One region of the Shewanella livingstonensis genome, then DNA from elsewhere that is predicted to be linked to it. Evidence: predicted binding sites of a transcription regulator. Region 1 holds the regulator's gene; the other holds the start of a gene.
What was found. Region 1 encodes MetJ, which represses methionine synthesis genes. Its sites were predicted from a motif close to TAGACGTCTAGACGTCTA; they were not measured.

Region 1 (7,982 bases):
TTCGTTACCCGATATCGATACGCAAAAGTTGTTAATACTGTTCTTTTTACCGCGCATCACAGTGCGGTCAGGTAGTTTTTGCTCTAACTCCCAAGTCCAATGTGAAGATTTCATAAACTCTTCAGCATGTTCTTTATGGCAGGTTAAGCATTGTGTCGTCACTTCAGGGCCATTAGCAAAAGGCCCTTTTAGCGCCTCTTTGTGGTTAAATGCAGCCTGCGCGCTACTGCTCAATAACAGTAATACAGCCAGTGCTGATAATAGTTTCATGATGTTTGTCCTTACCCCTGAGCTTGTGCTCAGGGGGGCCAAGTTAGGGATGTAGGTTAGAAGTTAATCGTTAGTGAAGCATTAACGTCATAGGCGGTGTCGACCACGGGTAGCATTGAGAACGCGTTACCGGCAATCACATCGTCAACCTTCATTGGCGCACCTACAGGTGAGCCACTGCCGGTATATTCATAGTCGTAATACAAACCGGCTAACTTGATAAACATTTTTGGATTGATATCAAAGATATAATAGGCTTCGGCAACATGGCCGCGAGTGGCTAATTTACTGCCGATTGGGTCGTCTTGTGCCTGGGTGAAGGGACTCCAGTATTTAGAACCGTAGTTATATTCCAAGCCGAACTTTCCGTAGGGTGCAGGTATTTGCATACCGACATAAATGCCGTAACCATCTTTGGTGTCGCTATCAACAGTTTCTTTTGGCACCATAATAATTTCAGTACCCGTGCTGTTAAGTTCTGCTTCAAATATAGCATCGCTTAGCATGCCACCGAACAAACCGGCATTACCGTTAGGTTCTGCACGAGTCCAACCAAGTGAAGCAAACATTTTCATGTCGTCATCGGTTTCATAGGCATAACCTAAGCCACCTAAGTACAAATCACCAATCACACCGCTTGGTTGCACGCGGGTGACAAAGTTAAAGTTGTCAAATTTTTGCATGTCTTGATACATGGTTGGGGCAAAGATACCCGCCAGTTGAGTCGGGAATGCCATGGTGCCCGTAAAGCCATCATTGACATCTTTAGCACCGAATAAAGTGAACTGTAAGAAATGGTTACCGTCATTAATCACGTCGATATTAAACCCGCCGAGATGGGTATCTTTGGTGATGATGTCACCAAACAATTCGCCATTGCCGTACTGTGATTCAAAGCCTTGGCCATAGCAAAAACGTACTGTTTGGCCTTCAATACCGGTAATATCGCTAAGATCATAACCTAGGGTTAGACCGTCGAAGTTGAAGTTAACTAAATGACCCGATGGCGTGCCGCCTCTGAGCTCATTTTCACGATAATGATTTGGTGGACCGTAGGTTGATGGACGACGTCCAATAGAAAGGTAAGTGCCACTGCCGTTAATGTCTTTCCAGTTAAAATAGGCGCGTTCTACTTTTAATTCATCACCACTGGTGCTACCGCTACTGGTGCCATCCATGGTGAATGAATTCCATGAGTCGAATACTTTAACCCCAGCAGAGTCTCCCCAGCTTTTAAACATGGTTAAGCGTCCTGCAAAGCTGACGTTATCCCACACTTTGGCGTCAATGTTTAGGCGTAATCGAGTTGTGTAAAATATATCGTTATCAATGTCTTGTTGGGTTTTTTGGCCTAACAACATTGGCATAACGCCTTGAAGCATACCGCTTTGAAACGCGCTGGCTAAATCAGGGTTTGCCATCATCATTTGGCCTAACGGTGAGGTAGCACTATTTGGATCGCCAAACACTCCTGACATGGCTTTAGCGCCAAAGTCAGAAAAGTTAACGTTCATGGCTGGGTTCCAAGTGACATTTTGATAATGTAATGAATGCGCTTTGGTTCTAAAATCACCCGTAATTGCCACTCTGTCTAGGGCGGTGTGACGTTCGGTTTTATCAACTCGTGAGTTTAAGTCGTCGAGATCGTCGGTAATGCTGGCAAGTTGCTGTTTAAGATCGGCAATTTTTTGTGCATCTGTGTCTGCTGCTAGGCTTGCGCCGCTCATAAAGAGCGCGTTAGCCACTAATATTGAGATGAGAGTTCTCATGGTCTTTCTCCCCAATTAGCCAAATAAATAAGTCATTTTGGCTAATTTTTGTTGTAAAAATCCCTGAGGCTAAGCCCCACTATTTTTTCAGTTTGATTATTGGCTGGTGCTTTCGCTTAAGACGAAAAGGCACTCAGCATTAATGCGTTAGCCGCAGGTTGCTGGTTGGTCTGAATCGGCGGCGTGGTCATATAAAAACTGTTGAATATCTTTTAAGTCTTTTTCTGACAACGCTTCAAAAACGGCAGGTTTAGCCTTGTGCATGTCGCGTGTAAAAAAACGATCCCACTGGCTCATGGTTTTGGTCATCGGGGTGAGTTCTTGGCCTTCACTGTTGGCACTGTGGCAGGCTTTACATTCTTTTTTGTACAGGTGTTTGCCTTTTTTAGGATTACCACCTTCAGCTGCCATAACTTGGCTACCAAAAGATAATGCAATGGCGATTGCGATACCGACCTTTATGTAAGTGTTCATCATTTTATCCTCTACAGGGCTTATTATTAGAAGTGCATTAGCAAGATGTCATTATGTCTTTGCTGTAAACAATGTTACCTAAAAGGGAGTAGTGTTAATTTGAAGTAGATCATGTTCATGAGATAAATCTAATTGAAAAAAAGTTAATTGAATAAAATCTAATGAATGAGTGTGATGCAGATCTATTGTATAGAGAACAAGATTTTGTTAGGAAGACTATATGGCGAGCGATAGGTGTTTGGCCGCCATAGCAATGTGCAGCCACGCCTAGGATGTGTTACTGGGTAAACTGCTAGTGGTGTGAGTGAGGCTAGTGAAGCTAGTGAAGTTAGTTAGATTAATGCACTGGTGGACTTTATTACCAATATTGTTGCACTAATACTGCACAAAATTAATGTTGCGGTGCGGGTTTTGTCTTTATCGACACGGCCAATTAATCGGCCAGAAACAAGATAACCAGCAACGACGGAAGGCAATAATAACAGTGATAACCATAAATGCTTTACTTCAACTAAGCCGACAATGGCTAATATAGCTAACGCAATTAATGAGCTAAACACGAAGAAGGCTGATAATGCCGCTCTAAATTGACTTGCATCTCGGCCTGCAAGCAAAATGGCCATTGGCGGGCCGCCGATGGCTGCGATATTACCAAATATGCCCGAAAATACCCCTGCGATAAATAAACTGAGGCGATTAATGGGGGCGGTAAAGCGAAAGATACTAAGAATTACAGCAATAAACACAATCGCCGCAATTACTAGCCCTAATATGGCTTGTGGGGCAAACAGCAATAGTCCAGCGCCTAAAAATCCGCCAGGAATACGCCCAAGTAAGGCATATTGCAAACCATTAAATTGCAGGTGGCCACGCTCTCGAAAAAGCGTCATTGCAGAAATGGCAAAACCCATAACAATAATGGGTACGGGAACTAATTGAGGATTAACAATATACAGCAGCGGGCTTGCAACAACGGCTAACCCAAAGCCAATTAAGCTTTGGGTTAGCGCGCCAAAAAACACGATAATTGATGCCAGAATCAAGGTCGTTGGATCGATAAATGACATCATAAGTTCTCTTTCAAAACATCACTGCTTCTTTTATAGGGCAGTTTCAAAGTCTGTGAGGTAATCACTAAGCAGTGAATTATTCGAGCTCTTCCCACTCGATACCCATGTCATCCATTAACTTTTTCGCTTCACTTGGAATGCTATCCGGCTGATCTTTTGATAAATCGCCGTCATAAGGTAATGGTTGACCTGTGTACGCATGCAAAAATGCTTCGCATAACAGTTCACTGTTAGTTGCATGGCGCAGATTATTTATCTGGCGACGCGTCCGCTCATCTGTCAGTACTTTTAATACTTTTAAAGGGATAGAAACCGTAATCTTTTTTACTTGTTCATTCTTTTTGCCGTGTTCGGCATATGGGCTGATATATTCGCCATTCCACTCAGTCATTAACTTACCCTTAACGATAAATACGCTGCAGATTTTAAACCGTTACAATCTCTAGTCAAATTATTGCTACTATTTAATCCCGATGCAAATAGATTTCTTGATGTTTAGACGTCTAAACGTCTATTTTTATTGACGGATGGGGAACTCTTCGGTAAATTTAGACGTCTAGACATCTATTTGTGTGTTTGTGATATTTTAGGAGTCAACTATGACTAAGCTTCAAAGCGCCACTTTGGCCGTTCGCCAAGGTATTGAAACAGACACACAACATGGTGCTATCGTGCCACCTATTTATTTATCGACCAATTATTCATTTGATGGCCATAACAATCCACGCGAGTTTGATTACAGTCGTTCGGGTAATCCAACACGTTGTATTTTGGGTGAGGCACTGGCAAAACTTGAGCAAGGTGCCACCGGTGTGGTGACATGCACTGGCATGGCCGCCATTACCCTAGTGACCAGTTTACTGGGGCCAGATGATTTATTGGTTGTGCCGCACGATTGTTATGGTGGTAGTTATCGCTTATTTACTAATTTGGCTAAAAAAGGCCAATTTAGGTTATTAGTTATTGATCAAACAGATCCTCAAGCACTCAGTAAAGCCATTGCCCAAAAACCTAAAATGGTGTGGTTAGAAACCCCTTCAAACCCATTACTGCGGGTGGTCGATATTAATGCGATTAGTCTTGCTTGCCATACTGTAGGCGCGTTAGTGGCGGTTGATAACACCTTTTTATCGCCAATATTACAGCAACCTTTGCTATTGGGTGCCGACATCGTTATTCACTCAACCACCAAATACATTAACGGTCACAGTGATGTGGTTGGCGGCGCAGTAGTAGCCAAAGATGCTGAAGTGGGTGAGTTATTACATTGGTGGTCAAACACGCTAGGGCTTACCGGTTCAGCATTTGACAGCTACTTAACCTTACGCGGCTTACGCACTTTAGCGGTGCGCATTCGTGAACATCAACGTAATGCCCAAAAAATTGTTGAGTTACTTAATAGCAGTGGCGTAGTGGCTAAAGTGTATTATCCCGGACTAAAAGATCATCCAGGTCACGAAATAGCCGCAAAACAACAACAAGGCTTTGGCGCTATGTTAAGTTTTGAGTTAATTGGTGGCGAAGCTGAAGTTGTGGCCTTTTTACAGGCACTCTCTTTATTTAGTGTTGCTGAAAGTTTAGGCGGAGTGGAAAGTTTAGTCGCCGTTCCGGCTACGATGACCCATCGTGCAATGGACCCACAGGCAAGGCAACAGGCTGGTATTAAAGACACTTTATTGAGACTATCTGTCGGTATTGAAGATGCAGATGACCTCTTAGCCGATATTCAAGCAGGCCTAGCAGCGGTTACTGCGATAAAATCAGCTTAATTTCGCTTAATTCGAGTTTAAGTTTGCTGTGGTTTCGGTCAAATTAAGTAAAATAGTAAAACATGCACTTGCACACTATTCATTTCAAATTAGAAGTCTAGCAGTCGCAATAAAAGTATTAGTTGTTTAAGGAGTCAGTAATGGCGCGAAGTCATTTACATAAGTTTGGTGGTTCAAGTTTAGCGGATGCAGATTGCTATCGCCGTGTTGCTCATATTTTGCTTACACATGGTCAAAGTGATGATTTAGTTGTGGTATCCGCCGCCGGAAAAACGACTAATTTCTTATATAAATTACTCAGTTTGCGTGATAGCGGTCAATTGTGGCAAGAAGAGCTACAAATTCTAATCAGTTACCAGCAGACGTTAATTGAGCAGTTACTGTCAAATGAACAAGCACGTGATTTACGCGAACGTTTGTCTACCGACAAATCTCAATTAGTCAGTTTACTGTCTTTAGAGCAACGTAATGACTACCAATTAAACCAAGTGGTGAGTTTTGGTGAGCGTTGGTCGGCGCGTTTGATGGCCGCATTGCTTCGAGAAATGGGCGTGACAGCGACTCATGTTGATGCATGTTCTATTTTAGTTGCCGACGAAGGCGCCGTGCCGAATATTCTTGTGCCACAATCGCGTGAAAAAGTGCAAGCCTTGTTAGCTTTACACCCGCAAGAGCGTTTAGTTATCACAGGTTTTATTTGTGCAAATCGTCACGGTGATACGTTACTGCTGGGCCGTAATGGTTCAGATTTTAGTGCCACCTTAATTGCCAGTTTAGCCGACATTGATCGAGTGACTATTTGGACTGATGTTGAAGGGGTATTTAACGCCGACCCGAATAAAATTAATGATGCAAAATTACTCAAGAGTATGTCATTAGCAGAAGCGGATCGCTTAGCACGTTTAGGCTCGCCGGTATTGCATTCACGCACCTTACAACCATTATTTAATACAGATGTAAGTTTAGCTGTGCGCTCTAGTTATGCCTCACACACCGACTTTACCTTAATTGCGCCACTGAGTTCATCTGCAAGTGCCCCCGTGGTCACCAGCTTAAATGAAGTAGTGTTATTTAGTTTTAAAATGATCGCAGACATTGAGCCGTTGCTGACCATTTTGGATAAAGCAGGTATTACGCCGCTAGCTTATTGGTCGCTTGCACAGCACAAGTTTGAGCTTGCCTTAACACTAGAAAGCCACAAACAAGTTCAAGCCCTGCTGACGCAACATAGCAGTGAATTTGGTATTGAAGAGTTAATTGCCCAAACAGATTTAGGCCTAGTGGCACTCGTTAGTGCCGATGCGCATCACTTTAGGCGCAGCTTTGCCCGCTTATTGAGCCGCGATGCCAAACCGGTTTATCAAGATGCGTTAAGTTTAGTGACCTTAGTGCCGCAAGCTCAAGTGAGCTTATTGACTCAAAAAGTTCATCGCCGTTGCGCCGGTCCAAGAATGCGCATTGGCGTGTTATTGCTGGGCGTGGGTAATATCGGCGAAGCGTGGATTGATTTATTTAAACGCGCTAGCCCAGCATTAGATCATGAGCTTGAAGCCACCGTTGAGTTAGTGGGGTTAGTGGGCTCGAAAAAAGCCTTAATTTCCAATGACGGAATTGACCTTGATCAATGGCAACAAGACTATCAGCAACACGGCATTGAGTGGGACTATGACAAACTGTTTGATCAGTTAGCGTTGTTATCATGCGATGAAATTGTCGCGTTGGATATCAGTGCTAGCGCCGCGTTAACTTTACAATATCCACAGCTATTTGCCCGTGGTATTCATGTTGTTAGTGCCAATAAGTTAGCGGGTTCTGGGCCATTGCCATTTTATCGCGAATTAAAGCAGCAACTGAGTAACCGCCGTTTGTTTTGGCGTTATAACGCCAGTTGTGGCGCAGGGTTACCTATTCAACATGCGCTAAATGATTTGCGTAACAGTGGCGATACCATTGAAGCTGTGGGTGGCATTTTTTCGGGCACTTTGTGTTGGTTATTTGAAAACTATAATGGCAGTAAACCGTTTTCTGAATTAGTGCTTCAGGCACGCAGTTTAGGGATTACTGAGCCCGATCCACGTGATGATTTATCGGGTCGCGATATGCAACGCAAGCTGTTAATTTTAGCGCGTGAGATTGGTTTGGCGGTGGAGTTAGACGATATTAGTCTTAACTCGTTAGTGCCTAAAGCCTTGGCCGAGTTATCACTGGAAGACTTTTTATCACGTATTAGTGAGTTAGATGAGGATTTGTTGCAGCAATATGTTGCTGCCACAGAGCAACATAAAGTTTTGCGCTATGTTGCTTCGTTAGATAAGGTTGAAGGTAAACTACAAGCCGAAGTGAGTTTACAGTGGGTGGATAATAATCATCCTTACGCTAACTTAACTCCGGGGGATAATGTGTTTGTTATTCGCAGTGCATTTTATCAAGGTAATCCTTTGATTATTCGTGGACCAGGGGCAGGGCGAGAGGTGACTGCTGCGGCAGTGCAGTCGGATCTGGTGCATATTTGTAAAGACTTACTGCAAGAGTAAGATGATTGAAAGACCATGTTAGATGGTCTTTTTTGTTGTTTATGGCCTGTGGCCACAATAGCTTAAGAGCGCATGGTTTCACTCTGCACTGGCCAA
Region 2 (7,982 bases), 260 kb from region 1:
CGTTACTCGCTTTAAATCAATCGATTTATCCCACCTTTTATCTCGAGCTGAGATTAATTAGGAATATTATGGTCGCTGACTTTGAAACACTTTTTTCACCATACTGTCATTTAAGGTTATCAGCGTTCGACAATATGAAGCTAATAGCTGCGGTATTGGCAGACGCGACTGAGTCTTATGAGTGTGTTGAAGCTGATGTGCAAGGTGAACAAAATCCGCAATTGCAGCAAGCAGGATATTTTGTGCGCTGGAATGATATGTGGTTATTTTGTGGTGTAACCAATGACTACCATGCCGCGATTACAATGTTTACCCAAGTTGAGCGTATCAATCTGACGTCAATAAGTGTCAAAGAGGTGCCAGTAATGAGTATGCAGCAAGTATCATTTATGTGTATTGAAAGCTCGCATTTCGATCACTGTTAACGTATTTGATCGCATTGGCTTAATGTTAATCGGCATCTTCCCTTTGTACATTAGGATTATTTAGCTAAATAATTGATACAAATAATTGATACAAATTATTGTTCAGGATTAGTTAACTGCATCAACACCAGTGGTCGTTCTTCAGAGTGATAACGATAATATAATTGAGTGATCTCTGCCGGTAATGCCAATAGTGCTTCATTGTCTATCACTACAAAGTGTTGCTGTTGATATAAGCCTATTAACCACGGGTGAGCAAATAAGAAGCAATGTTTAACTTTTAAAGTTGGCGCAATAAACTGCAATAATTGAATTGAAAGTTGCAGGCCGCGATAATCAGGATGAACCAGTAATCCATTGACCAGTTGATATCGACCTATCGGTTTAACTCTTATTGCGGCAATAATTTTCAGTTGTCTGTATTCCGCTTCATTAACGTCATTACTACCGTTATTAATATCACGACTAATATCATCTCGACTATTTTTAGCCGTCGAATCTAGATGATGGATCACTGCAACGGCTTCTTTTTGGGCTAGTCGCGCATAAGGCATATAACGGCGATAGAATAATTTAATCGCAGACCACTCTTTTATGACGGAGAGTTCAATAGCAGCGAGTTCATCCTCAGTGACTTTAACTGCAGTAGGATTGGTTATCACCGATTTATTTGCAATCGGTTTAGCCTCAATGGATAACGATGTAACAGATGGTTTGAGGTTTGCCGTTATTTTTGTGTCCAGCCAAGTCGGTTGATACATAACAAAATCCATTGTTGAGACCAAATCGTTGCCTTTAAAGTGATTACTACAAATGAGGTATCGTAAATAACATAAAACCGCCAATGGGCGGTTTTATGTTTGATATCGTTTTAGCGTAATCAACAAGCTACAACGTTATGACGATATATTTAGTTTGCTTATTATAGTCCGGCATCTGCACGGAGAATTTCAGCTTTATCCGTCGCTTCCCACGGGAATATATCGCGACCAAAATGACCATAAGCCGCAGTTTGTTGATAGATTGGACGCGCTAAATCTAACATTGCCGTTAAGCCATATGGGCGTAATTCGAAGTGTTGACGAATTAACTTGATCAATACTTCTTCAGACACTTTACCAGTACCGAATGTTTCAATACTAATAGAGGTTGGCTCTGCAACACCAATAGCGTAAGACACTTGTAGCTCACAACGGTCAGCAAGACCAGCAGCAACGATGTTTTTAGCTACATAACGTGCAGCATAAGCTGCGCTACGGTCTACTTTTGATGGGTCTTTACCAGAGAAAGCACCACCACCATGACGCGCCATTCCGCCATAAGTATCTACAATAATCTTGCGGCCTGTTAAACCACAATCACCAACAGGGCCGCCAATGACAAAGCGACCAGTAGGGTTGATAAAGTATTTAGTGTTTTTGTTTAACCATTGCGCAGGTAATACCGGCTTGATGATGGTTTCCATTACCGCTTCAATCAAGTCAGCTTGGGTCACATCTTCACGATGTTGAGTTGATAATACAATCGCATCGATACCGATGATTTTTCCATCATCATAAGCAAACGTGACCTGGCTTTTAGCATCTGGGCGTAACCAAGGTAGTGTGCCGTCTTTACGGACTTCAGACTGACGCTTAACTAATTTGTGGGCATAAGTAATCGGTGCAGGCATTAATACGTCGGTTTCATTGCTGGCATAACCAAACATTAACCCTTGGTCGCCCGCGCCTTGCTCTGCAGGATCTGAACGATCAACACCTTGGTTAATATCTGGAGACTGTTTGCCAATAGCATTTAAAACAGCACATGAATCAGCATCAAAACCCATATCTGAATTGGTATAACCGATTTCGCGTACCGTTTTACGGGTAATTTCTTCAATGTCGACCCAAGCAGAAGTGGTGACTTCACCGCCCACTAATACCATACCGGTTTTGACATACGTTTCGCACGCAACACGAGCTTTTGGATCTTGCTCAAGTATTGCGTCTAATACCGCATCAGAAATCTGATCGGCGATTTTATCTGGATGACCTTCTGAGACCGACTCAGAGGTAAACAAGTGCTTTGCCATAATAGGAGAATCTCGTTGGTTGCATTTGAATATACGTCTAGACGTCTATTTTAGTCGAAATCTAATTTGATAACACCCCTTTATACGAATTTAACTGGAGAATTGTGCAGTAGTGCAGGAATATTTTATATTCACAATGAGTGTGTTTAGCTGGTGGGTCAATCAAATTACTGATTATAATGGGTATTAATGGTTTGCGTTGATCTGTTTTAATCACTTTGGTGCCATTAATTGAACAATATCAAGGTTGATTATTAGGCCTTAGCTGAAGATATGATATGTTTTTTACCGATGTTGAGTTGCTTTTTAGCTTGACTGTCAATAAATAATTACTCGGTTCATCAATGTCTCTGATTGGTTTTTATCCTTGAGATGTGGTGCATAAAATAGAGCTGTTTTGTGACCTGCAATGGTTAAAATGTGGTTTATTAATGACAAAAAATGTAAACTGAGAAATTTTAATTTGCGTCACATCGCCTAGTAGGGGAAAATATGGCTTCACAATTGCCCGCTAAACCTTACAAACAAGCAGGAGAGAGCATGTCATCTCGTAAAGTACTCGCTAACGCTATTCGCGCCTTAAGTATGGATGCGGTTCAAAAAGCCAATTCTGGTCATCCAGGTGCCCCAATGGGTATGGCTGATATCGCCGAAGTGCTATGGAATGATTTTCTAAAGCATAATCCAACTAATCCTAACTGGGTCGATCGCGATCGTTTTGTTTTGTCAAACGGTCATGGCTCTATGCTTATTTACTCTTTACTGCATTTATCTGGTTATGAATTGCCAATTGAAGAGCTAAAGCAATTCCGCCAATTACATTCAAAAACACCTGGCCATCCAGAATATGGTTATACACCTGGTGTTGAAACGACAACGGGTCCTTTAGGTGCTGGTTTGAGTAATGCTGTTGGTATGGCGATTGCTGAAAAAACCTTGGCAGCCCAGTTTAACCGTCCAGGTCACGACATTGTCGATCACTTCACTTATTGTTTCTTGGGTGATGGTTGTTTAATGGAAGGTATTTCTCACGAAGTCAGTTCATTAGCCGGAACATTAGGCCTTGGAAAGTTAGTGGCATTTTGGGATGACAACGGTATTTCTATCGATGGTCATGTTGAAGGTTGGTTCACTGACGATACCCCTAAGCGTTTTGAAGCTTATGGCTGGCATGTCATTGCTGATGTAGATGGCCATAATCCAGATGCTATCCGTGCAGCAATTGAACAAGCTAAATCTGTAACAGATAAACCATCTATGATTTGCTGTAAAACCATTATTGGTTTTGGCTCGCCGAACAAATCGGGTAGCCATGATTGTCATGGTGCACCATTAGGTGATGCTGAAATTGCCGCCGCACGTGAGTTCTTAAACTGGCCACACGCGCCATTTGAAATCCCATCAGATGTGTATGCTGGTTGGGATGCTAAGCATAAAGGTGTTGCTAACGAGTCATTATGGAATGATAAGTTTGCCGCTTATCAAGCTGCATTCCCAGAGCTTGCTGCAGAATATGAACGCCGTGTATTGAAAGGTGACTTACCTGCAGATTTTGAAGTAAAAGCACAAGCTTTTATTCAAGAAAGCCAAGATAAAGCTGAAGGTATTGCGAGTCGTAAAGCGTCTCAAAATGCGATTGGTTTCTTTGGTGCTATGTTGCCTGAATTACTCGGCGGCAGCGCAGACTTAGCCGGTTCTAACTTAACGCTTTGGTCTGGTTCAAAAGGCATACAAGACGATCCTGCCGGTAACTACATCTATTACGGTGTACGTGAGTTCGGGATGAGCGGTATTATGAACGGCGCGTCGTTACATGGTGGTTTTATTAACTATGGCGCAACCTTCATGATGTTTATGGAATATGCGCGTAACGCGGTTCGTATGTCTGCGTTAATGGGCATTCAAAATATTTTCGTTTACACCCATGACTCTATTGGTCAAGGCGAAGATGGTCCAACCCATCAGCCTATTGAGCAATTGGCTAACTTGCGTTTAACGCCGAATATGGCCGTTTGGCGCCCATGTGATGCAGCAGAAACGGCTGTTTCATGGAAAGTAGCCATTGAGCGTCGTGATGCTCCTACATCATTAATCTTTAGTCGTCAGGGTCTTAAAGCCCAAGCGCGTACCGCTGAGCAATTAGCTAACGTGGCTAAAGGGGGTTATGTACTGTCTGATTGCCAAGGTACTGCTGATGTGATTTTGATTGCAACAGGTTCTGAAGTGCAATTAGCTATGGATTCTGCTGTAGAGCTAACCAAACTAGGTCAAAAAGTACGGGTAGTGTCTATGCCTTCTACTACCGAGTTTGATAAGCAAGATGCTGCTTACAAAGAATCTGTACTACCAAAAGGCGTCACTAAACGTGTTGCTGTTGAAGCTGCCCATACTGATTTCTGGTACAAGTATGTTGGTTTTGATGGCGGCGTAGTGGGTATGACTACCTTCGGTGAGTCAGCTCCTGGTGGTGATTTACTTAAACATTTCGGCTTCACTGTTGATAATGTAGTAAAAACTGTCCAGTCTTTAGGATAATCATCTGAGATTAAACACTTATCTATTAAGTGTTTAATCTGTATAATAACGGCTTGCAATACGATTGCAGGCCGTTTTTTTATGTCTTTATTTCACGTAAAACAATACATGCTAAGTTACTTATATTTCAGTTCTTTTTACTATAATTGATTCAATCATAAGTGCTTTAGTTAATTATTCTGGACCCTAAATGATTCGAGTTGCAATTAATGGTTATGGCCGGATTGGCCGCTCAATACTTCGTGCCTTGTACGAATCTGGTAAACGTCAACAAATCCAAATTGTGGCGATCAATGAGTTGGCAAAGCCAGAAGCCATTTGTCATTTAACCCAATATGACACTACTCATGGTCGTTTTAAGCATACCGTTAAACTAAGCGGTGATCAGTTACTTATTGGCGATGACAGTATTTTATTACTCAATCAAGCTGATGCTAACTTATTGCCTTGGGCTGAGCTTGATATTGATATTGTTTATGAAGCCACCGGCAGCTTAATTGACCGTCATGCTTGCGAAGCACATATTCAAGCTGGCGCTAAGCAAGTGCTTATTAGCCATCCTTCTTCTGCAGACGTTGATGCCACCATTGTCTATGGTGTCAATCATGACTTATTACGCGCAGAGCATACCGTTATTTCTAACGCGTCTTGCACCACTAATTGTATTGTTCCGGTTATCGATGTATTAGATAAGCATTTTGAAGTCAAAAGTGGCGCGATTACCACAATTCACTCGGCGATGAATGATCAACAAGTGATTGACGCTTATCATGACGATTTACGCCGAACGCGCGCCGCAGGTCAATCTATTATTCCAGTGGACACAAAATTAGCTCGCGGCATTGAGCGTATTTTGCCGCACATGAAAGATAAGTTTGAAGCCATTTCTGTGCGGGTTCCCACCATAAATGTGACCGCGATCGACTTATCTGTCACGCTAGAGAAAAAAGTCAATATTGAACAGATTAACAGTGTGTTACAACTTGCCTCAAACGGCAGTTTTAATGGTATTTTAGGTTATACTGACGAGCCATTGGTATCGTGTGACTTTAACCACGATCCCCGTTCTAGCATCGTTGATGGTACCCAAACTCGTGTCAGCGCCGGCCACTTGGTCAAATTGTTATTATGGTGCGACAACGAATGGGGTTTTGCCAACCGTATGCTCGATACTAGCTTAGCAATGATCCAAGCAAAGTTAGATAGGTAATATCAACAGATTATGTGCAATGGGTTAAACCGGTTGCGCAGCAAGACTTTGTATTAACTTAAAAAGGAACTGCTAATTATGGCAATTATTAACATGACAGATTTAGATCTACAAAATAAGCGCGTGCTTATCCGTGAAGATTTAAACGTACCTGTCAGCGACGGTGTTGTAACAAGTGATGCGCGTTTACGAGCATCATTACCAACCATTCAACTCGCATTGAAAAAAGGCGCCGCCGTAATGGTGATGTCTCATTTAGGCCGCCCAACAGAAGGCGAGTTTAACGCTGAATATTCAATGCAACCGGTAGTCGATTATTTAACTAAAGCGTTAGATTGTTCAGTGCGCTTAGTGAGTAATTATCTTGATGGTGTTGAGGTTAATGTTGGCGAAGTCGTCGTATTTGAAAACGTTCGCTTTAATATTGGCGAAGGTAAAAATGATGAAACATTATCTAAAAAAATGGCAGCACTGTGCGATGTCTATGTAATGGACGCATTTGGAACGGCTCACCGCGCCCAAGCATCTACTCATGGCGTCGGTGTGTATGCGCCTATTGCCTGTGCTGGCCCATTATTATCACAAGAATTAGATGCATTAGGCAAAGCGCTTGATAACCCTGCTCGTCCAATGGTGGCGATTGTAGGTGGATCTAAAGTGTCAACTAAATTAACCGTGCTTGAAAGCTTATCGACCAAAGTTGACCAGTTAGTTGTGGGTGGCGGTATTGCTAATACCTTTATTGCTGCTGCAGGTTATAAAGTTGGCAAGTCGTTGTATGAAGCTGATCTAGTAGAAGAGGCCAAGCGTCTTATTGCGAATGCCCGAAGCCGTGGTGGTGATATCCCTGTGCCAACGGATGTGGTAGTGGCGAGTGAATTTAGCCCTACCGCAGCAGCTACGTTGAAATCAGTGAGCGAAGTGACTGACAGCGACATGATTTTCGATATTGGTCCTGACAGTGCAGAAGCCTTAGCTAAAATTATTGAACAAGCGGGCACTATCGTCTGGAATGGCCCAGTAGGCGTGTTTGAGTTTGATCAATTCGGTGAAGGTACCAAGCGTATTGCTCAAGCGATCGCAAATTCCAAAGCATTTTCTATTGCTGGCGGTGGTGACACTCTGGCAGCAGTGGATAAATACAATATTGCCGACAAAGTATCGTATATTTCAACCGGCGGTGGTGCTTTCCTTGAATTTTTAGAAGGTAAAGAGCTACCTGCCGTTGCAATGCTTGAAAAACGTGGCGCTTAGTTCACGTATTAAATATTTGTGCCGTAAAGCCTAATAATAATTATTATAAAAAAAATGCTCTGACATAATCTACAGGATGTAGGTTATGTCAGAGTGTAAAATCCGTCCAAACGATAGCGACCTAGGTGAGTAATCACCCTATTAATGGAGAACAAAAATGGCTCTTATCTCTCTACGACAACTGCTTGACCACGCTGCAGAGCATGGTTATGGCGTCCCTGCATTTAACGTGAACAACCTTGAGCAAATGCGTGCAATTATGCAAGCGGCTGAAGCAACAGACAGCCCTGTGATTGTGCAGGCATCTGCAGGTGCACGTAAATATGCACGCCCACAATTTTTAAAATACTTAATGGCCGCCGCGCTTGAGCAGTATCCTGATATTCCGGTCTGTATTCATCAAGATCACGGTACTGATCCTGACATTTGTCAGCGTTCAATTCAGTTAGGTATGTCATCAGTGATGATGGACGGCTCATTAATG

Region 2: the regulator MetJ is predicted to act here: its motif matches at 2,530-2,547, upstream of metK (methionine adenosyltransferase).

Annotation. Positions count from the first base shown of each region.
Region 1 is NZ_CP034015.1:4,487,578-4,495,559, reverse strand. Features, by position in the region: gene EGC82_RS19600 (tetrathionate reductase family octaheme c-type cytochrome) at 1-270, opposite strand, end outside; gene EGC82_RS19595 (DUF3373 domain-containing protein) at 327-2,039, opposite strand; gene EGC82_RS19590 (c-type cytochrome) at 2,187-2,516, opposite strand; gene EGC82_RS19585 (sulfite exporter TauE/SafE family protein) at 2,846-3,583, opposite strand; gene metJ (met regulon transcriptional regulator MetJ) at 3,660-3,974, opposite strand; gene metB (cystathionine gamma-synthase) at 4,183-5,352, shown strand; gene EGC82_RS19570 (bifunctional aspartate kinase/homoserine dehydrogenase II) at 5,493-7,886, shown strand.
Region 2 is NZ_CP034015.1:4,227,366-4,235,347, reverse strand. Features, by position in the region: gene EGC82_RS18375 (hypothetical protein) at 69-425, shown strand; gene EGC82_RS18370 (GNAT family N-acetyltransferase) at 521-1,186, opposite strand; gene metK (methionine adenosyltransferase) at 1,348-2,499, opposite strand; gene tkt (transketolase) at 3,040-5,034, shown strand; gene epd (erythrose-4-phosphate dehydrogenase) at 5,225-6,244, shown strand; gene EGC82_RS18350 (phosphoglycerate kinase) at 6,323-7,498, shown strand; gene fba (class II fructose-bisphosphate aldolase) at 7,656-7,982, shown strand, end outside.